Linked DNA regions of Cohaesibacter gelatinilyticus. The protein of the gene in region 2 binds, or shares a complex with, the protein of the main gene of each other region. Links are inferred from orthologs where the notes say so. Each region holds a gene or a part of one and is shown on either strand. Other genes may lie near its edges.

Evidence for each region.
Region 1: the proteins of tig (region 2) and rpsG are in contact, whole or in part, in a crystal structure (PDB 3GTY), measured with the Thermotoga maritima proteins. The link is inferred for Cohaesibacter gelatinilyticus from one-to-one orthologs. Residues at the interface, in WP_004081061.1 of Thermotoga maritima: Glu122, Val124, Val129, Leu130, Tyr133, Glu188, Gly259, Ile262, Tyr263, Glu266, Ser270, Glu273, Gln274, Glu277, Arg308, Gln311, Ile312, Ser315, Tyr316, Glu325, Arg329, Arg336, Leu363, Phe366, Trp367, Arg373, Leu377, Arg381, Leu384, Glu387; in WP_004081843.1 of Thermotoga maritima: Lys34, Lys52, Lys55, Glu59, Arg62, Gln63, Glu66, Asn67, Lys69, Val71, Arg95, Ala109, Lys110, Lys111, Gly112, Arg113, Pro114, Glu117, Glu121, Ile124, Ala125, Tyr127, Asn128, Asn129, Thr130, Gly131, Lys135, Asp139, Arg142, Met143.

What each region holds. Positions count from the first base shown.
Region 1 is NZ_OBEL01000001.1:1,778,126-1,787,847, forward strand. What follows is about bases 7,023-9,722. They hold rpsG (30S ribosomal protein S7), read right to left. Parts: upstream 8,758-9,722; coding sequence 8,287-8,757; downstream 7,023-8,286. Other genes in these bases: fusA (elongation factor G), read right to left, coding at 7,023-8,268; rpsL (30S ribosomal protein S12), read right to left, coding at 8,782-9,153. In the rest of the region: rpsQ (30S ribosomal protein S17), read right to left, coding at 1-23; rpmC (50S ribosomal protein L29), read right to left, coding at 34-234; rplP (50S ribosomal protein L16), read right to left, coding at 254-667; rpsC (30S ribosomal protein S3), read right to left, coding at 699-1,415; rplV (50S ribosomal protein L22), read right to left, coding at 1,415-1,795; rpsS (30S ribosomal protein S19), read right to left, coding at 1,795-2,073; rplB (50S ribosomal protein L2), read right to left, coding at 2,084-2,917; CRO57_RS07995 (50S ribosomal protein L23), read right to left, coding at 2,942-3,235; rplD (50S ribosomal protein L4), read right to left, coding at 3,232-3,852; rplC (50S ribosomal protein L3), read right to left, coding at 3,852-4,556; rpsJ (30S ribosomal protein S10), read right to left, coding at 4,581-4,889; tuf (elongation factor Tu), read right to left, coding at 4,953-6,143; more of fusA, read right to left, coding at 6,193-7,022.
Region 2 is NZ_OBEL01000001.1:1,508,161-1,524,122, forward strand. What follows is about bases 13,105-15,962. They hold tig (trigger factor), read right to left. Parts: upstream 15,280-15,962; coding sequence 13,930-15,279; downstream 13,105-13,929. Other genes in these bases: CRO57_RS06790 (ATP-dependent Clp protease proteolytic subunit), read right to left, coding at 13,105-13,229; CRO57_RS06805 (NAD(P)H-hydrate dehydratase), read right to left, coding at 15,738-15,962. In the rest of the region: CRO57_RS06715 (NuoB/complex I 20 kDa subunit family protein), read right to left, coding at 1-563; CRO57_RS06720 (NADH-quinone oxidoreductase subunit A), read right to left, coding at 533-898; CRO57_RS06725 (carbohydrate kinase family protein), read left to right, coding at 1,417-2,538; CRO57_RS06755 (ASCH domain-containing protein), read left to right, coding at 3,679-4,140; CRO57_RS06760 (ABC transporter ATP-binding protein), read right to left, coding at 4,168-4,938; CRO57_RS06765 (FecCD family ABC transporter permease), read right to left, coding at 4,935-5,996; CRO57_RS06770 (ABC transporter substrate-binding protein), read right to left, coding at 6,067-7,218; CRO57_RS06775 (HU family DNA-binding protein), read right to left, coding at 7,584-7,877; lon (endopeptidase La), read right to left, coding at 8,191-10,623; ATP-dependent Clp protease ATP-binding subunit ClpX, read right to left, coding at 11,011-12,279; more of CRO57_RS06790, read right to left, coding at 12,573-13,104. UniProt on the Bacillus subtilis protein: Involved in protein export. Acts as a chaperone by maintaining the newly synthesized protein in an open conformation. Functions as a peptidyl-prolyl cis-trans isomerase.

The DNA.
Region 1 (9,722 bases), 260 kb from region 2 along the record:
CCTTGCAATACTCGTTTAGGCATCTCGTCCTCCTTATTCTGCTGCCGCTGCACGCTTCTCACGTGCAATGGTCATCAGGCGTGCAATGTCACGACGAACCTGTCGTACACGCACGGTGTTTTCCAACTGACCGGTTGCAGCCTGAAAGCGCAGATTGAACTGCTCTTTCTTCAGCTTTACCAACTCATCAGCGATCTGGTCCGACGTCATCGCGCGGACATCTGATGCTTTCATGGGTTTATCCCTTCACACCTTAGTCGGCGATGCGCTGTACGAAGCGTGTCTTGATAGGCAACTTCGCAGCAGCAAGCCGCATGGCTTCCCGAGCAACATCGTTCGGTACGCCATCAATTTCAAACATAATGCGGCCCGGCTTCACACGAGCTGCCCAATATTCAGGAGAACCTTTACCTTTACCCATGCGGACTTCGGTAGGTTTCTTGGATACAGGCACATCAGGGAAGATGCGGATCCACACGCGACCGGCACGTTTCATGTGACGGGTCATAGCACGACGCGCAGCCTCGATCTGACGAGCGGTGATACGCGCAGGCTCTTGAGCCTTCAGGCCGTAGGCGCCAAAATTGAGCTCGAAGCCCCCTTTTGCAACGCCATGAATGCGGCCCTTGTGCTGCTTGCGATATTTTGTGCGCTTTGGTTGCAGCATTGATTTTCTCTCTTACCTCAGCTGGTACAAATCAAGCAGCGGGCTTATTACGCCGACGCTGGTTGTTGTTGCCACCTTCCTGGCCCGCAAGTGCACGCTTCTCAGACGCCATGGGATCGTGTTCCATGATTTCGCCTTTGTAGATCCACACTTTAATGCCGGAAATGCCGTAAGCCGTCAGAGCTTCTGCAGTACCGTAATCGATATCGGCACGCAGAGTATGAAGCGGTACGCGGCCTTCACGATACCATTCGGTACGAGCGATTTCTGCTCCACCCAAACGGCCAGCGCAATTGATACGAATGCCTTCGGCACCCATACGCATTGCAGACTGAACGGCACGCTTCATAGCACGACGGAATGCGACACGACGCTCCAGCTGCTGAGCAATAGACTGAGCAACCAGGTTTGCATCGGTCTCTGGCTTGCGCACTTCAACAATGTTGATATGCACATCAGAGTCCGTCAGTTTGCCAACCTTGCGACGAAGTTTCTCAATATCAGCGCCTTTACGGCCGATAACGATGCCCGGACGTGCAGAGTGAATGGTCACACGGCACTTCTTATGTGGGCGTTCGATCACGATCTTGGAAACAGCAGCCTGCTTGAGAAGCTCGGACAGCATGTTCCGAATAGCGTAATCTTCATGAAGAAGAGCACCATATTCGGTTTTACCAGCATACCAGCGAGAATCCCAAGTCCGGTTGATGCCCAGACGAAGACCAATCGGATTTACCTTATGACCCATCAGGCTGTCTCCTCGACTTCACGAACAACGATCGTCAGGTTGGAGAAAGGCTTGAGGATCTTGCCAACACGACCACGAGCACGTGGCTGCCAGCGTTTCATGACCAAAGCCTTACCAACATAGGCTTCTGCAACAACCAATGCATCAACATCCAACTCGTGGTTGTTTTCAGCATTAGCAATCGCAGATTCCAAACATTTCTTAACATCACGAGCAATGCGCTTGGATGAGAAAGTCAAATCAGCCAGAGCTGTATCGACTTTCTTACCGCGAATCATTGCAGCGACAAGGTTCAGTTTCTGGGGAGAAACACGAAGCATACGGCTTACTGCCTTTGCTTCATTGTCTTTCAATACGCGTGCGCGTTTTGCCTTACCCATTATTTCCTCCGAGCCTTTTTATCAGCACCATGACCGTAGTAGGTGCGGGATGGAGAAAATTCACCGAACTTGTGTCCCACCATCTCTTCAGAGATGAGGACAGGTACATGTTTCTGGCCGTTATACACACCAAAGGTGAGTCCAACGAAGTGAGGCAAAATGGTAGAGCGACGGCTCCACGTTTTGATCACTTCGTTGCGGCCGGAAGCGCGAACCTTGTCTGCCTTCTTCAGAAGGTATCCGTCTACAAACGGACCTTTCCAAACAGAACGTGCCATCGGTTAACCCTTATTTCTTGCGCTGATGACGACTACGAACAATAAACTTGTCGGTCGTCTTGTTGCTGCGAGTACGCTTACCCTTGGTAGGCTTACCCCATGGAGAAACAGGATGACGGCCACCAGAAGTACGGCCTTCACCACCACCATGTGGGTGATCTACTGGGTTCATAGCAACACCACGCACCTCTGGACGTTTACCCAACCAGCGGGAACGACCAGCTTTACCGTGATTAATGTTCGAATGCTCGGGGTTGGATACAGCACCGACGCTTGCCATGCAAGTGCCAAGTACCAATCTTGTCTCCCCGGAGTTCAAACGAATGATCGCATAACCCTGATCACGACCCACCAACTGTGCATAAGCCCCGGCAGAACGGGCGATCTGACCACCTTTACCAGGCTTCAGCTCGACATTGTGGATGATCGTGCCAACTGGCATGTTCGCCAAAGGCATTGCGTTGCCCGGCTTGATGTCAGCAGATTCGCTGGCAATCACCTTGTCCCCTGCAGCAATACGCTGTGGAGCCAGAATGTATGCCTGCTCACCATCTGCATAATTCACCAGTGCGATGAATGCAGAACGGTTAGGATCATATTCCAGACGCTCAATCGTGCCTTCTACGTCAAACTTGCGACGCTTGAAGTCGATCATGCGGTAGGTACGTTTATGACCACCGCCGCGGCGGCGGGACGTAATACGACCTGTGTTGTTGCGGCCACCAGACTTGGTCAAACCTTCAGTGAGTTTCTTGACCGGCTTGCCCTTCCAAAGGCCAGAACGATCAACAATCACCAATTGGCGCTGTCCAGGGCTAGTGGGTTTAAAGGTCTTGAGTGCCATGACTTCAGCCTATCCCAAAATTCCTTAAAGACCAGTCGTGACGTCGATTGACTGACCATCTTCGAGGGTCACAATCGCTTTTTTCACGTCTACCTGCTTGCCGACAATGCCTTTGAAACGCTTCACTTTACCCTTACGGACCAAAGTGTTAACGCTTTTGACTTTGACAGAAAACAGCGCTTCAACAGCGGCCTTGATTTCTGGTTTAGTCGCATCCTGGGATACATTGAAAACAACCTTGTCCTGTTCGGACTGAATGGTTGCCTTCTCAGTAATCACTGGGCTGCGGATGATATCGTAATGACGAAGGTTGGTCATTTGAACCGTTCCTCCAGAGCATCGACTGCGGCCTTGGTCAGAACCAGAGTGTCGCGACGCAGAACATCAAGAACATTGATGCCCTGAACTGGCAACACATCGATACCGACGATATTGCGAGCAGCTTTAGCAAAGTTGCTATCGACTTCCTGACCAGCAATGAACAATGCGTTCTCGATGCCAAGACCTTTAACCTGTGCAGAAACTGCAGCAGTCTTAGGTGCATCAGCCTTCACATCATCAAGAATGATCAGAGATTCATTCTTCAACTTGGAAGACAGAGCATGTTTCAGCGCCAGCGCACGAACTTTCTTTGGCAGCGCAATCGCATGATCGCGAACAACTGGACCAAAGGCACGACCACCACCACGGAACTGAGGCACTTTCTTGTTGCCGTGACGAGCGCCACCGGAGCCCTTCTGGCGAAGGTACTTCTTGGTGGTGCCAGTGATTTCAGCACGTGTCTTGGTCTTATGGGTGCCGGACATCCGTTTCATCTGTTGATAACGAACCATACGGGCCAGAATATCGGCACGTGGCTCAAGACCAAAGACTTCATCAGAAACGGATACAGAACCCGCATCCTTACCATCGAGGGTTTTAACTTGCAGTTCCATTATTCTTCGCCCTCCTTAGCAGCAGCTTCAGCTGCACGGACAGCGCCAGGAACAGGTGCCTCGGCAGGACGCGCACGTTTTACCGCATCCTTGATCAGGATCCAGCCGCCTTTGGAACCAGGAACAGCGCCCTGAACCAAAACCAGACCACGCTCAGCGTCGGTCTTGACGACCTTCAGGTTCTGGGTGGTGACACGGGTAGCACCCATGTGACCGGCCATCTTCTTACCTTTGAAGACCTTACCAGGATCCTGACACTGACCGGTAGAACCGTGAGCACGGTGGGAGATGGAGTTACCGTGCGTTGCACGACCACCACCAAAGTTGTGACGCTTCATGGAACCGGCAAAACCTTTACCGATAGAAGTACCAACAACATCCACATGCTGACCAGCTACATAATGATCCGCAGTCAGCTCGGAACCAACCTCAATGAGGTTGTCTTCGCTTACACGGAACTCAGCCACTTTACGTTTCGGCTCAACTTTAGCCACTGCAAAGTGGCCGCGCATCTGCTTCGAAACGTTTTTAACTTTGGCTTTACCTACACCCAACTGAAGTGCAGTATAACCATTTTTTTCTACAGTTCGCTGAGCAACAACCTGGCAATTCTCAACTTTGAGAACCGTCACTGGTACATGTTCACCAGTTTCGGTATAAATGCGGGTCATTCCCAACTTCTGTGCGATCACACCAGAACGCATGGCTACTCTCGCCTTTCGCTCAAGTTAGAGCTTAATTTCAACGTCCACACCGGCCGCAAGATCAAGCTTCATGAGGGCATCAACCGTCTGCGGGGTCGGGTCGATAATATCGAGAAGACGCTTATGCGTGCGGATCTCGAACTGCTCACGGCTTTTCTTATTTACGTGCGGCGAACGGTTGACAGTGAACTTCTCGATCCGTGTTGGCAGCGGAACCGGGCCGCGAACATTGGCGCCGGTACGTTTCGCAGTGGAAACAATTTCCTTAGCCGAAGTATCAAGAATGCGGTGGTCGAATGCCTTGAGGCGGATTCGAATATTCTGACCGTTCATAATTTAATCCTCAAAAGACCGGGGTGCATCTGGATGCATCCTTATGCACCCCTGCCCTAATGATTACTCGACGATAGAACCGACGATGCCGGCACCTACGGTACGGCCACCTTCGCGGATAGCGAAGCGCAGCTTTTCTTCCATAGCGATTGGCACGATCAGCTCAACATTCATCTCGACGTTATCGCCAGGCATAACCATCTCGGTACCTTCGTTCAGGGTAACAACACCCGTCACGTCAGTGGTACGGAAATAGAATTGTGGACGATAGTTGGTGAAGAACGGAGTATGACGACCGCCTTCTTCTTTCGTCAGGATGTAAGCTTCTGCTTTGAACTTGGTGTGTGGAGTAACGGAAGCTGGTGCACACAGAACCTGGCCACGCTCGACATCTTCACGCTTGGTACCACGCAGGAGAACACCAACATTGTCACCAGCTTCACCGCTATCAAGCAGCTTGCGGAACATTTCAACACCGGTACAGGTGGTTTTCTGGGTGTCTTTGATACCGACGATCTCAATCTCGTCACCAACATTGATCACGCCACGCTCAACACGACCGGTTACCACAGTACCACGACCAGAGATGGAGAATACATCTTCGATAGGCAGCAGGAATGGCAGATCCTTTGGACGCTCTGGAGTTGGGATATAATCGTCAACAGCAGCCATCAGTTCCATGATTGCTTCACGGCCGATTGCAGCGTCACGGTTCTCAACAGCAGCAAGAGCAGAACCTTTTACGATAGGAATATCGTCGCCTGGGAACTCGTAAGAATCCAGCAGTTCGCGAACTTCCATTTCAACAAGCTCAAGCAGCTCTTCGTCATCAACCTGATCAACTTTGTTCAGGAACACTACCAGAGCAGGAACACCAACCTGACGGGCAAGCAGGATGTGCTCACGCGTCTGTGGCATTGGGCCGTCAGCTGCAGAACAAACCAGGATAGCACCGTCCATCTGAGCAGCACCGGTGATCATGTTCTTCACATAGTCAGCGTGACCTGGACAGTCAACGTGAGCATAGTGACGGTTCTCTGTCTCATACTCAACGTGAGCAGTAGAGATCGTGATGCCGCGAGCTTTCTCTTCTGGCGCACCGTCAATCTCATCATAAGCCTTAGCCTCAGCACCGCCCTTTTCAGCAAGGGTCATGGTGATAGCTGCGGTCAGGGTGGTTTTACCATGGTCAACGTGACCAATCGTGCCGATGTTTACATGCGGCTTATTACGTTCAAACTTTTCCTTAGCCATAGGAAATAGCTCCAGTTTAGAATTTCATTAAGTGCGTGAAGCGTGAGGTTTAGGCATATTTTGCCTGAACCTCGTCTGCAACGGCCTGCGGCACTTGTGAATAGTGATCAAACACCATGGAATACTGAGCACGACCCTGGGACATGGAACGAAGATTGTTCACATACCCAAACATGTTCGCCAGTGGAACCATGGCAGTGATGACGGTTACAACACCACGAGCTTCAGTGCCGGAAATCTGACCGCGGCGAGAGTTGATGTCACCGATGATGTCACCCATATATTCTTCAGGGGTAACAACTTCGACTTTCATCATTGGCTCAAGCAGCTTTGGACCAGCGGCACGACAACCTTCGCGGAAGCCCGCGCGAGAAGCGATCTCAAAGGCAAGAACGCTGGAGTCAACGTCATGGTATGCACCATCAGTCAGCTCAACTTTCACGTCTACCATTGGGAAGCCAGCGATAGGACCAGAGGTCATAACGGACTGGACGCCCTTCTCAACACCAGGGATGTATTCTTTTGGAACGTTACCACCGACAATAGAGCTCTTGAATTCGAAACCAGCGCCTGGCTCGTTTGGCTCAATTGTCAATTTCACGCGAGCGAACTGACCAGAACCACCAGATTGTTTCTTGTGGGTGTAGTCAATGTTCTCAGAGCGAGAAATGGTTTCGCGGTAAGCAACCTGCGGAGCACCAATTTGCGCTTCCACCTTGAATTCACGTTTCATACGATCAACAAGAATATCAAGATGCAGCTCACCCATACCAGCGATAATGGTCTGACCGGATTCTTCGTCAGTCTTCACGCGGAAGGATGGATCCTCGGCAGCCAGACGATTCAGGGCAAGACCCATCTTCTCCTGGTCGGCCTTGGTTTTAGGCTCAACAGCAATTTCGATAACTGGATCCGGGAATTCCATACGTTCCAGAATAACCGGGCGCAGTGGATCACACAGAGTATCACCAGTTGTAGTGTCTTTCAAACCAGCGATCGCAACGATGTCACCAGCATGTGCCTGCTTGATGTCCTCACGAGAGTTGGAGTGCATCTGAAGCATACGACCAACGCGCTCGCGCTTTTCCTTCACGGTATTGAGAACGGACGTACCAGTCTCAAGAGTACCGGAATAGATGCGGCAGAAAGTCAAGGAACCTACAAACGGGTCGTTCATGATCTTGAACGCCAGCATGGAGAACGGCTCTTCGTCAGACGCTTCGCGAGTGGTTTCCTCTTCGGTCTTAACATCAACGCCCTTGATGGCTTCAATTTCGACCGGGCTAGGCAGATAGTCTACCACTGCGTCAAGCAAAGGCTGAACACCTTTGTTCTTGAACGCGGTACCACAGAGGATAGGAACAAACTCGTTGGCAATGGTGCCCTTGCGGATCAGTTCCATGATCTTTTCATTGGATGGCTCATCACCCTCCAAATAGGCTTCCATCGCTTCTTCGTCGCATTCAACAACACTCTCAATAAGAGTTTCGCGATATTCAGCAGCCTGATCTACGAGCTCGGCAGGAATATCGCCAATCTCGAATTTAGCGCCCAGAGACTCTTCCAGCCAGATGATTGACTTCATCTGAACCAGATCGATAACACCTGAGAATTCGCTCTCAGCGCCAATCGGCAACTGAAGGCAAAGAGCAGTCGCACCGAGGCGCTCCTTGACCATGTCAACGCAGCGGAAGAAATCAGCACCAAGCTTGTCCATCTTGTTGACAAAGATCATCCGAGGAACGTTGTACTTATCAGCCTGACGCCAAACGGTCTCGGTCTGCGGCTCAACACCAGCATTGGCGTCAAGTGCACAAACCGCACCATCGAGAACACGCAAGGAACGCTCAACTTCAATAGTGAAATCAACGTGACCTGGAGTATCGATGATGTTCAGACGCTTTTCGCGCCAGAAACAGGTGGTAGCAGCAGAGGTAATGGTAATACCACGCTCTTGCTCCTGCTCCATCCAGTCCATGGTAGCTGCGCCATCATGAACTTCGCCAATTTTGTGGCTTTTACCGGTATAGTAGAGGATACGTTCCGTAGTGGTCGTCTTACCAGCATCGATGTGAGCCATGATGCCGAAGTTACGATAGTCCTCAATCTTGTGGCTGCGTGCCATGACTTCGCCCCTAAAGGTTTACCAGCGATAATGCGAGAAGGCACGGTTGGCTTCGGCCATACGGTGCGTATCTTCGCGTTTTTTAACTGCGGAACCGCGATTGTTAAACGCATCAAGAAGCTCGCCAGAAAGACGATCAATCATGGTGCGCTCATTCCGGCCGCGAGCGGCGGAAATGATCCAGCGGATAGCCAGGGCCTGCTTGCGTTCAGTACGAACATCAACAGGAACCTGATAGGTTGCACCACCAACACGGCGGGAACGAACCTCAACAGAAGGCATTACATTTTCCAGAGCAGTGTGAAACACCTCTACTGGATCCTGCTTGAGTTTACCTTCGACAGAATCAAGAGCACCGTAAACAATCCGTTCAGAAACGGACTTTTTACCATCCAGCATGATGCTGTTCATGAATTTGGAAATAACGATATCACCGAACTTCGGGTCCGGGTTGATAGTACGTTTTTCTGCACTATGGCGACGTGACATGTGACCTGTACTCCAAAGAACGGCTTATTTAGGCCGCTTCGCGCCATATTTGGAACGACGCTGCTTACGGTCTTTAACACCCTGGGTATCGAGAACACCACGCAGAATGTGGTAACGAACACCAGGCAAATCTTTTACACGTCCGCCGCGGATCATCACAACGGAGTGTTCTTGAAGGTTATGGCCCTCACCAGGGATATAGCCGATAACTTCAAAACCGTTGGTCAAGCGAACCTTGGCAACCTTACGCAAAGCCGAGTTAGGCTTTTTAGGCGTAGTGGTATAAACGCGCGTACAAACGCCCCGCTTCTGTGGGCAGGCCTCCATGGCCGGTACTTTATTTCGCTTTACCGGCGCCTTGCGCGGCTTGCGAATAAGCTGGTTAATGGTTGGCATATAGCGTGCCTTTCAGATCTCTCTGAACGAATTACCAAAAATGCACCGTCCGCACGCACAAAAGCGCACCATCGCACGACTTCTGCCGCGAACAGCACTGTGAAAACCAGAGGATCACGGAAACCCGCGATCATGAGCCAGTCAATCTCAGCTTCATTTTAATGGACAGCGTTTAAATCGATTTGGTTCAAAGACGTGTCGTCTCTGATTGGATCGGTTTACCGCCTGTCCGAGAAGTGGCGCGAACATATGCCGAAGAACTCGCCTCGTCAACCCCCTATGCAAAGATTCAGGGGAGCTACGAGCTTGCTATGCGAGAGGGTAATATTATTTCAAAAAAAAGCACGATTAAACAATAAATGAATTGGAAAATTTCCAACGGTTAGAATCGGCTAAATCCCTAACAAAAATACAAGATCAAAGAGGGCTTAACAGAAATATGACCACAGATTCGAAGATGCGAATCCCTCTCCTGCTGATCATTGGAATCCAACTCGATTCTCACCCGGAAGGCAGATCATCGTCCAGAATTCAAACAACAAAAAAGGCCGCCCAAATGAGCGGCCTTT
Region 2 (15,962 bases):
AATAGCATCACACCATAGAGAAGCGCTTCGGCCGTCGGAGGACATCCGGGGACATAAATATCCACGGGAACCACCCGGTCGCATCCGCGTACAACACTGTAGGAATAGTGATAATAGCCACCGCCATTGGCGCACGAACCCATGGAGATCACATAGCGTGGCTCTGGCATCTGGTCATAAACCTTGCGCAAAGCCGGAGCCATCTTATTGGTCAGCGTACCGGCAACGATCATCACGTCAGATTGGCGCGGGGAACCGCGAGGCGCGAAACCGAAACGCTCACAGTCATAACGCGGCATGGACATTTGAATCATCTCGACCGCGCAACAGGCAAGACCAAACGTCATCCACATCAAGGATCCGGTGCGCGCCCAATTGATCAGATCATCCGTTGCAGTGACAATAAATCCCTTGTCGGACAATTCTTCATTCACTTGCATGAAGAACGGATCTTCCGCACCGATTGGCTTACCGGTTTTCGGATCCAGGATTCCCTTCGGCTCAGGCGAAACCAGAGTCTGATTTTCAGTCATCAATCCCACTCCAAGGCTCCTTTTTTCCATTCATAGATGAAGCCGATGGTCAACACACCCAGGAAAATCATCATCGAAACAAAACCGAACATGCCCAAATCACCAAAGGCAACCGCCCATGGGAACAAGAAAGCAACTTCCAAATCGAAAATGATGAACAGGATTGCGACAAGATAGAAGCGCACATCAAAGGTCATACGAGCATCGTCAAACGCATTGAAGCCACATTCATATGCCGACAATTTTTCCGGATCAGGATTTTTATAGGCAAGCAAGAAAGGGGACACAAGCAGCGCCAGTCCGATAACAAGCGAGATACCGATGAAGATAACGATGGGAAGGTATTCCCTTAGCAGGTCTTCCATAGTGTTCCGGTCCTCAATGCCCAGCAAGACGGTCAATCTGATGCCCCAGATGTGACCCCGAGACTCCCTAGGCGTTTCAAAATAGAATCAAGAGCACATCCAGCTAAGATGTATCACTTGTTGGTGGCACGCTTAAAGCAGCGACCGCAAAGAGGCAAGAGCAAGTGTGCAAATTTGTCACATTTAAACCCATACTAGCCTAACGATCCGACCCTCCTGTGACTAAACTCTGAAAGTCGTAACAGGTTGACCAAATAACGAAACTACCCCAGCTTATCCTATGCAGATCCGTTTGTCAGTTTTTGACCAAAATCATATTCTTGTCGGAAACCCGACATTCGAACGCGCCATCCACAACATTCAGACATCCCGTACTGTTACCGGTAACAGTTTTCACCTCCGCCTCGAAAAACACCTGTAAATTCTTTCGCAGACACTCGCTTTTCACTTGATCCATACATCATAGAGCCTAACCTGTTTTTGAGAAATCTCATCCCCATTCAGGTGGAACAAAGCAAATGAAGACAGCTACCATTGGTTCTGCCATGATCGACATCATCACCGTTGTCGCCGATCATGACATTGAACGCATATCCATGACCAATGCCGACAATTCCTTCCTCATGCTGGAACAAGGTCGCAAGATCGACGCCCTTAACATAACTACCCATGTTGGCGGCGGCGCAATCAACGCAGCGGTAGCCTTTGCCCGTCAGGGACACGAAACAACACCAACGGTAAAAATCGGCAAAGATCTGGAAGGAAAACAGGTTCAGGCTCTATTGGACAGAGAGGGACTGAAAACCAGCAACCTCATGCAGACAGACAAAGCCACCACCGGTCGCTCTGTCATAATCGCCTCTCATGACCGCAACGCATCCATTTTCACCATGCGCGGCGCAAACTGCCTGATTACGGAGAAAGAGATCACGCAAGAGCTATTTGCCGGCATAGATCTTCTGCACATCGCACCAATGTCGAACGAATCTGCAGATGCCTTCCCCGCGATTGCAAAACGAGGCAAAGAAGCAGGCGCATTTGTTGTTGCCAATCCAGGCAAAAGACAGATCACGCGCAGAGGCGAAGATCTTCTTGGCTCCATTCAGAATCTTGATCTCATCAACATCAACCGCCATGAAGCCGAGACACTCCTTCCCTTGCTGATGAAACAGACAAAAGGCTCTGCAATCAAATCCATCCAGATATCAGACGATCACGCGTCCGGCCTGCTAACACGCGGGCTTTTGAATGAACATCATCATTGCACACTTGCAGGCTTCATGAGCGCTATTCAAAATCTTGGCTGCCGCCACGTTCTGGTAACTGACGGCACAGGCGGTGCATATCTGGCAACACCGGAGGGCCTCTATCATTGCCCAATTTTGAAAACAGAGGTAAAAGGTTCCGCTGGCGCAGGTGACAGCTTCACATCCACGTCCGGCCTACAGTTGGCCGCAGGAACAGAACCTGCAAAAGCTCTACAGCTGGCTTCAATCAATGCATCCAGCGTGGTGGAATATGTCGACACCCAAACAGGCCTGCTATCCATGGACGAATTGAAGAAGCGCCTCAAGATCCATGTCGACAAACTACCCATTCAATTCTGGCCATGGCAGCAAGAGCCCCGGCAACTCAATTGAAATGAACACCTTTAACAGTCACATCAACAATACTTCAAAACCCTGCTGAAGTCGGCAGGGTTTTCTATCAATAAAATCTGCAACACTAAGGAAATATGGATACGAAAAAACGCCTCACTCATCCGAGCGGGCGTTCACGGGAAAGTGGCGAGAGTGACGGGACTCGAACCCGCGACCTTCGGCGTGACAGGCCGACGCTCTAACCAACTGAGCTACACCCCCAATAACGTGGGCCAGATTATCTGGTCAGACAATCCAGAAGTGGCGAGAGTGACGGGACTCGAACCCGCGACCTTCGGCGTGACAGGCCGACGCTCTAACCAACTGAGCTACACCCCCACAACAGGGTTACAAGATATCTCGCCACAAGATATCTTGTTTGGAACAGGGTGGCGAGAGTGACGGGACTCGAACCCGCGACCTTCGGCGTGACAGGCCGACGCTCTAACCAACTGAGCTACACCCCCCTACCCGGACCACATGATGAAGCGTTTTTATACGCTCCGTTCGTGTGGAGTGGCGCTGAAATACGACGCCGGTCACTTGAAGTCAAGCACGCAGTAAACTCTTTCTGTGTGTATTTCACATCTATGTCGCAAACTGGCAGAAAGCTGGCCAAAATCAGATGTGGACGAGCCTGCAGATTTGTAGCACCACCAAACCACCTTTTCTTCTCCTCTCAAAAGAAAGTCTCAAAAATCAATGCTCTGAAAACAAATACTGAATCGACATGCATCCAAACCCATATTTGATATTTGTTTGCAGCAGACAGAAGAGAATTGTTTAAAGGAGTTATCGCCCAATCAGATATTCAGATTTCCCCAAGGAATAAAAATCCTTGTCATTTTTTTGTTGCATGTCTGGTTGCCAACCCCTAAAAGCACCTCACACGAAATGCAGAGCGGGTGATTAGCTCAGCTGGTTAGAGCACCTCGTTTACACCGAGGGGGTCGGGAGTTCGAATCTCTCATCACCCACCATTTCTGCAGAACCGTGAAGGGTGATTAGCTCAGCTGGTTAGAGCACCTCGTTTACACCGAGGGGGTCGGGAGTTCGAATCTCTCATCACCCACCATTTCTTGCCTACATACTTGAACTATGCAAGTCGCCTCTATCCGACGGCATGTGCTTATCTGTGAAATGAATTCCTCTTCTCAAAAATTCCTGCATGCCTATCTGGCAACCCTTCCCTTACCCTTGCGACAAAAAGAACGTGCGGTTCACTACGACTATTTTTGTGCAGACGAAGAAAATGCCAATATTTGCGCCGAACTGATCAAACAGGGCGAAAAACGAGCGACCTGCGGACTGACGCGCTGGTATGATCTGGGAAAGGAGCAACAGATCAAGGCTGGCGACTTGATGGTCGTACAGGATTGGAACCGTAATCCCGTTTGCATAATTGAGTTCACGAATATCCAGAAATGCGCTTTCAAGGACGTCGACGCCAGCTTCGCGATTGAAGAAGGGGAAGGCGACAAAAGCTATCACTGGTGGAGAAAGATCCACTGGGACTTCTTCACCCGCGAACTGGCTGAGATTGGCCAATCCATGTCGGAAGATGAAATGCTCAGTCTTGAGCATTTCAAGTTGGTTTATTGATAGCAATCGGCACAGTCAAATACGCCATCAGGGCAATTGCGCATCCACATAATAGGTACCAAGACTGGATTTCTCGATAGAGGCCCGAATGCGATAGGTCTCGTTAAGAGCCTCAAGCCCCAAGATCTCCCGTGGCTCCCCATCTGCCAAAACCCGCCCTTCCCGGATCAGAACCAGGCGATCGCAAAATTTTGCAGCCAGATTTAGATCATGCAATGCCGCCATCACGATGATATCGAACTCCTTTGCCGCATCGCGAATGGCAGAAAGGATAGATAATTGATGATGCAAATCCAACGCACTGGTCGGTTCATCCAGCAAAAGCAGTTTTGGTTTGCGAACCAACACTTGCGCGACAGCCACCATTTGCGATTGTCCGCCACTTAGCGCTCCAATTCCCCTATCCGCCAAATGACAAAGGCCAAGCATGGATAGAATATTGGAAACCTTGTTCAAGTGATCTGCGCCAACCCGCCATCCTGTTGTTTGCTTTAAGGCAAGCAATACACTTTCAAAAACCGTAAGAGCAGCGTTGCAGCCAATGCTCTGCGGCATATAGGCAACTTGACGGGCCCTTTGCTTGCGCCGCATGGACAAGATATCCTGATCATCAAGGCTCACATAACCTGATCGCGGCCTCACAATACCTGTCAGGCTCTTGAAAAAGGTAGATTTTCCAGCCGCATTGGGTCCAATAACACCAACCATCTCACCAGATTTCATGTCGTCGATACTGACGTCATGAAGAATTTGCTGTCTCCCATAACCCGCGTTGAGACTTGATATCTGCAAACTCATGACAAGCGATCCTTTCTGGTCGAAAGAATAACCGAGACGAAGATAGGTACGCCAATCAATGCCGTTATGATGCCAATAGGATATATCACCCCGGGAGTGATGCTTTTGCTGACAATGGATGTAACGGACATAGCCAAGGCTCCAACCAGCGCAGAAAGCGGAATGAAGAAACGCTGATCTTCACCCACAATCATGCGGGCAATATGGGGCCCAACCAGACCAATAAACCCGACCGCTCCGACAAATGCCACCGCAGTTGCCGCCAGAAAAGAAATCAGTATCAGCATCTCTATTCGCAACCGGGAAACATCTATACCAAGACTGATGGCACTTTCCTCGCCCATCCTCAATGCCGTCAGTTGCCAGGTACGGAACAGTGAAAAAGGAACAGCTACGGCGAGCAATAAAACCGCGATGGAAATCTTGTCCCAACTGGCACGCGATAGCGAACCCATCATCCAGAAAATGATACGTGCCAGCTGATCTTCCGATGCAATATACTGCATCATGGCAAGTGCCGCATTGAACGTAAAGAAGATGGCGATACCAAACAATATCATGGTCTCGGCCCCTACCCCCTTCAATCTGGTCGCAAACAATATGAAGGCACAAGTCCCAAGAGCAAACAGAAAGGCATTCAATGTCACGATCAGATGGCCAACATTGGGTATGATGCTCCAACCCAATACAATGGCTAGGGATGCGCCGAAACTTGCAGCACTGGAAACGCCAAGGGTGAAAGGTTCAGCCAGAGGATTGTTCAAAATCGTCTGCATTTGCGCACCGGCCACAGACAAGATGGCACCAACCACAATTGCAGTGACAGCAACTGCGATCCGGTAATCCCAGATCACCACTTCCATCTGAACGCCATGGGATGCCTTATCCCATAAAACATCCCATATGACGCTAACAGGGAAATCACCCGGACCATTGGTAATATCGATAAAAAAGCTAATCACTAAAAGTGCAAACACGACACCGAGCGTACCAAATCGTCTTGCTATCCGCCCACGATAGCGAGCTTGCATATGATCGCTTTCAATTGCAATCACCATGAAATCATCTCCTGATCCGAAATAAAAGCCCTGCCCACCGAATGCAGACAGGGCCACTTGGTTTTACGCTCTATTTTTCGAGGGTGCCCCAAAAGACACCGCTATAATCGATTGGTAGAAAACGGTCATGCAGCTCGGTAAAGGTTTTTTCTGGTTCAACATCCTTGAATTCATCCGGATAGAACCATTTCGCAAATGTCTGCAAAGCAACAAAATGATATGGGCTGTTGTAGAATTGGTGATAGATGGAGCGGAAATTACCGTTTTTGACCGCCTTCAACTCCTCCCAACCTTTGCGAGCAGCCAGATTGCCAAGACGTTCCTGGACCATCTTGTCATCAGCCTCATAGCCAAACAGAACGGCGGTGGTCGCTGGGTTTGCTTCTGCCCAATTGGCACCGGTACCAATGATCACATCAGGGTCATCAACGAAAATGGCTTCCGGGTTGACCTTGCCGCCATGACCGGAAAACTTCTTGCTACCCCAATTGGCTCCACCAGCAAGATCAACCAGACGGCCGAGATTGGCATCTCCAAAGGTACTGCAGCATTTATCCGGATTGTAACCGGCAGCTCGCTCTACAAAAACGACAGGACGATCAGATTCCTTGATCTTCTCAACCCGGTTCAACACCGTCTGCATATTCTGGATATAGAAGTCGATGAATTCATCAGCCTGTTCCCGACGGTCCAGAACACGCCCCAGAAGTTGTAGGCTTGGGACAGTATTTTGTGTCGGGCGTTGGCGGAAGTCGACAAAGAGAACGGCTACTCCTGCTTTTTCGAGCTTTTCCAGCAGTCCACTCTCCTGCGCCTGCAACAACTTGCCCAAATTGAGGATCATGACTTCAGCACCAGACGCCACAACGGCCTCCAAGCTGAACTCACTGGAATACGGGCTACCGAAATTCTTGATCTTGTCGACGGCAGGAAATTTGGCTTTATATTTACGATAATGGTCTGGATCAAAACGGATCAGATCGTCTTTCCATCCCACCACACGCTCAAACGGATTTTTCCGATCCAACAACGCGATTGAATAGATCATCCGTCCCTCACCCAAAACAATCTTGGACGGATTCTTTTCCAGGGAAACACTACGACCGGCAATGTCAGTCACTGTAATTTTCTCGGCCAGCGCAGATGTACTGCCCAAACCAGCAACAAGACCAACAATTATGGCAGCCTTGGCAACCAGGTGAAACAAACTATTGTTTTTCATGAGGTATCCTTTAACAGAGTCAAAGTCTGCAGATGAGTAACGAGCCCAAAGGCACCCCGCAAATAATTATAATATGAGTATAAGAGTCAATTTAAAATCTGTTCAATTTCACCACTTTGCCATTCACTTCATCTGATACGCAGATTTCCCCAATCGCATCACCGGCCAAACCTGTTGTGATATCAATGCGTTGAAAATATTCATAAAATCGGAAATACAAGCAGACGCATGTTCTATGTCCTCGGGGTTTTTATGTGGAAGATCCCAAGACCAACAGATAATCTTCCATGCTATGTGTCACCAAACAAAAACCCCCGGCGCTTTTCAGCGACCGGGGGTCTTTAAATCCAGCTACAGCGGCAAGATTAGCCGTTCACGGCATCCTTCAGGCCTTTACCAGCCTTGAACTTAGGAGTCTTGGACGCAGGGATCTGAATGGTTTCACCTGTACGTGGGTTACGGCCTTCGGTCGCAGCGCGCTCAGTTACAGAGAAATTGCCAAAGCCGATGACCCGAACTTCGTCACCACCCTTGAGGGTGGAAGAGATGGTGTCGAACAATGCATCAACTGCATCGCCAGCCTGCGCTTTAGTCAGACCAGACTTGTCAGCAACGGCAGAGATCAACTCATTCTTATTCATAGTTTCTTCCTTCTCGATGTAATAACGAATGCCTCTTTGCAACCAGGCAATTCTTCGTCATCAGAATCAAATTCACCAGATTCATTTCCAGACGTGAACTTGGACAATCTGGCTAAATCACTCAGAAATCAAGGCCAAAATTCGCGGAATTCCGCCATTTTTCAAGCTTTAAACAAAAAAGAATGCTTGACCTTTCATAAAAAAGGCGCATCTAGCACCAGATGCGCCTTTTCAGCAGAATGTTTTGCAGAACAACCTCATTTTCCCACAGACAAAATCCGAAAAATTGGCGGATTTCAGGGATTCTCAGGTCATTAATCAGAATCAAAACCTAATGCTGCATTGTGGCAGAACTCTCATTCTTTGCCTCAAGGGCCTTCTTCTCCAGCAGCGCGGCCTCTTCATCCCATTCGATGGCGACAGGCTGGGAGACAAGCGCATGCTCCAGTACCTGGCCAACATTTGAGACAGGAATGATCTCCAGACCATTTTTTACATTATCCGGAATATCGGCCAGATCCTTGGCGTTTTCCTCCGGAATAAGAACGGTCTTGATACCACCACGAAGCGCTGCCAGCAGCTTTTCCTTCAAGCCGCCGATTGGAAGAACACGACCACGCAGGGTGATTTCACCTGTCATGGCGATATCCTTGCGCACTTCAATACCGGTCATCAGCGAGACAATCGCCGTTGCCATGGCAATACCAGCAGATGGACCATCTTTTGGTGTTGCACCTTCTGGCACGTGAACATGGATATCCTTGCGATCAAAGACCGGAGGTTCGACACCGAAATCCACGGCACGTGAGCGAACATAGGATGCCGCTGCCTGAATGGATTCCTTCATCACATCACGCAGGTTACCAGTAACGGTCATCTTGCCTTTACCCGGCATCATGACGCCTTCAATGGTCAGCAATTCGCCTCCCACTTCAGTCCAAGCCAGACCAGTGACAACACCAACTTGATCTTCCGATTCAACCTCACCAAAGCGGAAGCGCGGCACACCAAGGAACTCCTCGACATTGTCGACACTTACCTCAATGCGGTCCTTTTTGCTCATCAAGAGCTCCTTGACCACCTTCCGTGCGAGTTTCATCATCTCGCGTTCGAGGTTACGTACGCCCGCTTCACGGGTGTAAAGCTGAACCACCTTGCGAAGACCAGCATCATCCAGCGAGAACTCCTTCTCTTTCAGACCATGGTCTTTCATGGCTTTCGGAATCAGGTGACGACGCGCAATCTCGACTTTCTCATCTTCGGTGTAACCAGCAATACGGATCACTTCCATACGGTCCATCAAAGGTGCCGGGATGTTCAGTGTGTTAGCTGTGGTGATGAACATGACATTGGACAGGTCATATTCCACTTCCAGATAATGATCCATGAAAGCATGGTTCTGTTCCGGATCAAGCACTTCCAGAAGCGCAGAAGACGGATCACCACGGAAATCCATACCCATCTTGTCGATCTCATCGAGCAAGAAGAGCGGATTGGCCTTCTTGGCCTTCTTCATGGATTGAACGACTTTGCCCGGCATGGAACCGATATACGTCCGACGATGTCCACGAATTTCAGCTTCATCACGTACACCACCAAGGGCCATACGAACGAATTCACGGCCGGTTGCCTTGGCGATGGACTTGCCAAGAGAGGTCTTACCAACACCTGGAGGTCCTACCAGACACAGGATCGGGCCTTTCAGCTTGTTGGTACGCTTCTGGACGGCCAAGTATTCAACAATACGTTCCTTGACCTTCTCAAGACCGTAATGATCTGTATCCAGCACATCTTCAGCCTTTTCCAGATCAACCTTGACGCGGGTTTTCTTGCCCCAAGGAATACCAATCAACCAATCCAGATAGTTGCGCACCACGGTCGCCTCAGCGGACATCGGGCTCATTTGCTTGAGCTTCTTCAGCTCAGCATCGGCCTTCTCGCGGGCTTCCTTGGACAGCTTGGTTTTCTCGATGGCCTGTTCCAGCTCTTTGATCTCATCTCCACCTTCTTCAGAATCACCCAATTCCTTCTGAATGGCCTTCATCTGCTCGTTGAGATAATATTCGCGCTGGGTCTTCTCCATCTGACGTTTCACGCGTGTGCGGATACGCTTCTCCACCTGAAGAACGGAAATCTCGCTCTCCATAAGGCCAAGGACCTGCTCAAGACGCTCAACAACGCTGACGATACCGAGAATTTCCTGCTTTTCCTGGATCTTGATAGCCAGATGAGAAGCAACGGTATCAGCAAGCTTGGAATAATCTTCAATCTGTGAAACTGCACCGATGACTTCCGGAGAAACCTTCTTGTTCAATTTCACATAATTTTCAAACTCGGTCGCAACGGAACGCGCCAAGGCTTCCACTTCTACCTTATCACCGTCTTCTTCCGGCAAAATGGTAGCGGTCGCTTCGAACAGATCCTTGCGATCAGAGAATTCATCCAGTGATGCACGGTCCAGACCTTCAACCAGTACCTTTACAGTTCCATCTGGCAGCTTCAGCAGCTGCAATACGGTGGCAAGGGTACCAATCTTGTATATATCCTGCGGCGCAGGATCATCATCACCGGCATTCTTTTGGGTAACAAGCAACACCTGCTTGTCGGACTGCATCACCTCTTCCAATGCGCGAATAGACTTCTCGCGACCAACGAAGAGAGGCACAATCATATGAGGGAAGACAACAATGTCTCTGAGGGGCAGGACGGGATACATGGTCCCGGCCGTTGGATCTCCATCAGTAATATGGGTTCCTTCGGTCATGCTCTCCTACCTTTCTGTTTTGTCCCTTGCATAATAGCCAAGGGATATTCCAAATGCGGCACACAATGGCCCGCCTGAAGCCGATACAAGGCCTTTTCGCTACACAGCCCAAAAGTCCGATCAGTGTCATCGGCGACGATTTGTGGCAAAGACTCAAAACCAACTCTCACCACGGTATCATCCTAGGTGGGGCTTGCCTCAATAACTTTCAAGGCACTCCACAATTACAATGATGTGAATGTGAATAAGCCCGCCAACAAAATTCAGCTTCCTCAGATATCAGCATGTGATTCTTGAGGAAATCCCTTGAGAATCGTTATCCCAACCTAACCGACAAAAAAGGCGACCCTGAGGCCGCCTTTTTCAAACTCACTATACCTGATTGGATCAGGCAGAAGTTGACTCGGCCTCGTTCTGAATATCGCTATAGATATAGAGCGGTCTTGCCTCTCCCTTGACGACATCGCCAGAGATGACAACCTCTTCCACACCTTCCATTCCAGGCAGCTCATACATGGTGTCTAGCAAAATGCCTTCCAGAATGGAGCGCAAACCACGAGCACCAGTCTTACGTTCAATCGCCTTGGCAGCAATAGCGCGCAACGCGTCTTCGTGGAATGTCAGACGAACACCTTCCATCTCGAACAGCATCTGATACTGCTTGACCAAAGCGTTCTTTGGCTCGGACAGAATGGTGATCAGCGCATCTTCATCCAGATCTTCCAGTGTTGCCAGAACAGGCAAACGACCAACAAATTCAGGAATCAGACCAAATTTTAGCAGATCTTCCGGCTCAAGTTCCTTGAACAATTCGCCGACGCCACGCTCTTCAGGATCTTCCACCTTGGCAGAGAAGCCAATGGAGGTGTCATTCCCACGAGCAGAGATGATCTTATCGAGGCCAGCAAACGCACCACCACAGATGAACAGGATGTTCGCTGTATCCACCTGCAAGAATTCCTGCTGCGGATGCTTGCGACCACCTTGTGGCGGAACGGAAGCAACAGTGCCTTCCATGATCTTCAACAGAGCCTGCTGAACCCCCTCGCCGGACACATCACGAGTGATGCTTGGGTTATCGGACTTGCGGGAGATCTTGTCGATCTCATCGATATAAACGATACCACGTTGAGCCTGTTCAACATTATAGTCGGCAGACTGAAGAAGCTTCAGAATGATATTCTCGACATCTTCACCAACATAGCCAGCTTCTGTCAATGTGGTCGCATCGGCCATGGTGAAGGGCACGTCAATGATACGCGCAAGTGTCTGTGCGAGAAGCGTTTTACCGCAACCGGTCGGACCAATCAGCATGATATTGGACTTGGCCAGTTCGATGTCGGCATTCTTTTTACCATGCGCGAGACGTTTGTAATGGTTATGAACCGCAACAGACAGCACGCGCTTGGCTTGCGCCTGACCGATTACATAATCATCCAGAACTTCGCAAATCTCTTGTGGCGTTGGAATGCCATCCTTGGATTTCACCAGAGAAGATTTATTCTCTTCACGGATGATGTCCATGCATAATTCGACACATTCATCACAGATGAACACAGTTGGACCTGCGATCAGCTTGCGCACTTCATGCTGGCTCTTACCACAAAAGGAGCAGTACAGCGTATTCTTGTTATCGCCACCACCGGCCTTACTCATGTAATTGCCTCTTTTCGGTTATCAATCGGGCCTAAGCCCCTTACCAGTCTCAGTTTATGGTGCCTGACAAACACTGCAAGCAAAACCAGACCCTAAAATTGGCACCAAGAGTATTATTTTACTACAAAATAGAACACTTGGTACCCGGTTCATATGTTTCTGTTAGCTTGGCCATCAAAACTTCAATATTCGCTTAACAGCAACCAGTTGTAGCCAGCTTCCCCAGAAAGATGCGATTTTTCAATCACCAAGCTTAATCAAACTTTGCCAGATTCATCCGGCAAAGTGCGTGATCAGCTTTTATCCTTGTCGCCTTCGGACTTTTCGGAATCTTCGGCCAATGTCTCACGGCTCTCGACAACACGGTCGACCAAGCCCCATTCCTTGGCTTCATCGGCCGTCATGAAATGATCGCGATCAAGTGTCGTTTCAACCGTGTCGTAGTCCTGACCACAATGCTTGACATAAACTTCATTCAAACGGCGCTTCATTTTCAGAATGTCTTCCGCATGACGCTGAATATCAGAGGCCTGCCCCTGAAAGCCACCGGAAGGCTGATGCACCATGATGCGAGCATTTGGTAGCGCAAAACGCATATCCTTGTGACCCGCGCATAGCAACAGTGAGCCCATGGAAGCGGCTTGTCCCATACAAAGGGTCGCAACAGGGGGTTTGATGAATTGCATGGTGTCATAAACCGACATACCAGCAGTCACCACACCACCTGGACTATTGATATAAAGAGAAATCTCTTTCTTGGGGTTATCTGCTTCCAGAAACAAAAGCTGGGCACAGATCAAGGTCGCCATATGATCCTCGATCGGTCCAGTCACAAAAATGATCCGCTCTTTCAAAAGGCGGGAATAAATATCATAGGCGCGCTCACCACGGTTGGATTGCTCCACAACCATCGGCACCAGATTCATCGCAAGATCGATTGGATCCTTCATCACTCTTCCTCGTCGCAAGACCAAACTTCAATTCAAATTCTCGGCAACTGGATTTAACAAATCCAACTGCGAAAAATTTGCTCATCCCAGACCATACCGCGAGAAAGTTAGAAATTCCCTCTCAACGGCAATCTGCATTCGAATCACACCAACATGGTGTTTTCCAGATAAACGCAGGAACATAAATAATTTACTGACGAATATGCAGATAGCCGAGCATTCCAACCATACAGAGGAAAATATGGAACAAATGCACAGCCCTACTAAATAGGATTCTCTCTATCCCGATCAAGTCCTGCCCCAAGAAAAGGTTACTCTATCCAGCAACTCTTCAAGCATCATACTCCCCAGACAAAGCATGGATCATTGCTCAGTTTATATAGGGAGCGATAACTGATGAGAGAAACAGGGTCAGGCCAACCCATATCAATCCTACAAAAAACCGAAAAATATTCTTCCGCTTTTCAATGAAAATGGATTGCCCTCGCTCTTCATAATAATTGTGAGGCGTTTTGCAACACTGGCACCATGGAAACAACACACAAGACAAGCGGAAGGCCAATATTGGCAATATACAGAAACCGAAAGAAATATTTCCAAATCTCGCCATCGATCATCCGACAACCTCACCTAGAGACAAGAAAAGCGCCCATAGCCAAAGCTAGGGGCGCCTTCAGAATTTTCAACCGACGAGAAGACTTTATTCTTCGTCTTCAGAAACCAAGGTTTCCAGTTCTTCTTTGGAGACGGTCTTGTCTTCGACTTTGACCAGCTCCAGAAGATAGTCAACAACCTTCTCTTCGAAGATTGGAGCGCGAATGGAAGCCAGAGCTTCAGCATTCTGGGTGTAATATTCGAACACCTGACGCTCCTGACCTGGGAACTGCTGCGCACGGGACATGATGCCGCGCTGAACTTCTTCGTCAGAAACCTGGATTTCGTTTTTCTCACCGATTTCAGAGAGAACCAGTCCCAGACGTACGCGACGTTCCGCGATGGTCTGATATTCTTCCTTGGCTTTCTCTTCAGTGGTGTCTTCGTCTTCGAAGGTCTTGCTGTTTTCGTTCATTTCAGCAGTCACTTGCTGCCAAATGTTGTTGAATTCCTGCTCCAGCAAGGTTGGTGGAACGTCGAACTTGTGCAGCTCGTCCATCTTGTCCAACAGCTGACGCTTAACACGCTGGCGGGTCATGGAACCATATTGAGAGGTGATCTGATCCTTGACCACTTCCTTCAGTTTTTCCATGGATTCAAGACCAAGCTTGGAAGCGAATTCATCATCCATTTCCAACTCACCAGGAGCTTGAATTTCTTTGACAACAACATCGAACTCGGCATCCTTGCCAGCCAGATGCTCAGCACCATAATCAGCAGGGAACGTCACCTTGATGGTTTTCTCATCACCAGCTTTGCAGCCGATCAACTGATCTTCAAAGCCAGGAATGAACTGACCAGAACCCAGAACCAGCTGAGCATTCTCATCGGCACCGCCTTCAAAAGGCTCACCGTCAACCTTGCCAAGATAGGACATCTGAACACGGTCTTTATCTTCGGCTGCGCCTTCTTTTGTTTCAAAGGGACGAGAGCCTTCAGCAATCATATTGAGGCGCTCTTCAATCTCAGCTTCCTCAACTTCAACGACCGGGCGCTCGATCTCAACACCGGAAACATCAGCAACTTCGATGGCTGGCAGAATCTCATAGACGATATCAAAAACCAGATCGGCTTTTGCATCCATGATTTTATCGGCTTCGTCCTGATCTTCGGTCAGTTTGTACTGAGGCTGCATGGCAGCTTTCTCACTACGCTCTTCCAAAGAGGTGCGAGTGGTCTCACCGATCAGCTCCTGCACGATATCGCCCATCAGAGCTTTCCCGTGCAGTTTGCGGACATGAGATGCTGGCACTTTGCCCGGGCGGAAACCATTGATCTGGATCTGCCCTTTGATCTCTTCAATCTTGCTCACCAGACGAGCTTCAAGATCAGAAGCAGGAACAACGACGTTCAATTCGCGTTTCAGTCCTTCGGACAGGGTTTCAGTCACCTGCATATCAATCTGCTTTCGTAGTTAGATCAAATTTCTGTACTCTTGGGGAGGTCGTGCATCGTCCTCACCCTTTCACTTGCTGATTCACCTGTCGCCCAACGAAGAGAGGCCGCCGCAGCAGCCACACTTCAATCCAGCCACCCCCGAACCAACAAAGCAAGGGAGAGATTTGGTACGGGTGGAGGGACTTGAACCCCCACGGCTCGCGCCACCAGAACCTAAATCTGGCGTGTCTACCAATTCCACCACACCCGCACATTTGGCGCCCAGCGCCAGCAAATCGAGCGGGGCCTCTATAGCAATAGCTTTTCAAAAGAGCAAAGACATTTTCTGCATTTGCCCCCAATTCCCCACACATATAAGAGAATTTGACAAAAAAGTCACCTTTTCCCCTGATTTATTGCGCTAAAAAGCCATCTCAAACCAGCAATCAAAGCAAAAAAAGCCCCCCACTTTTTCAGTTATTCTCCAAAAAGTCTGGCAAACAACATCGGCATACAATCCGGCAGGTCTTCAGATATCAACCCGGCACCAAGTATCTTGCCTGCTTCTTTGTGAAACCAGACTGCGGCACATGCTGCTTCAAAGGGAATCATGCCCTGCCCGGCGAGACCTGCTACGGTTCCAGCCAAAACATCCCCCGACCCGGCGGTTGCCAAATACGGAACACCATCAGACTGAATGAC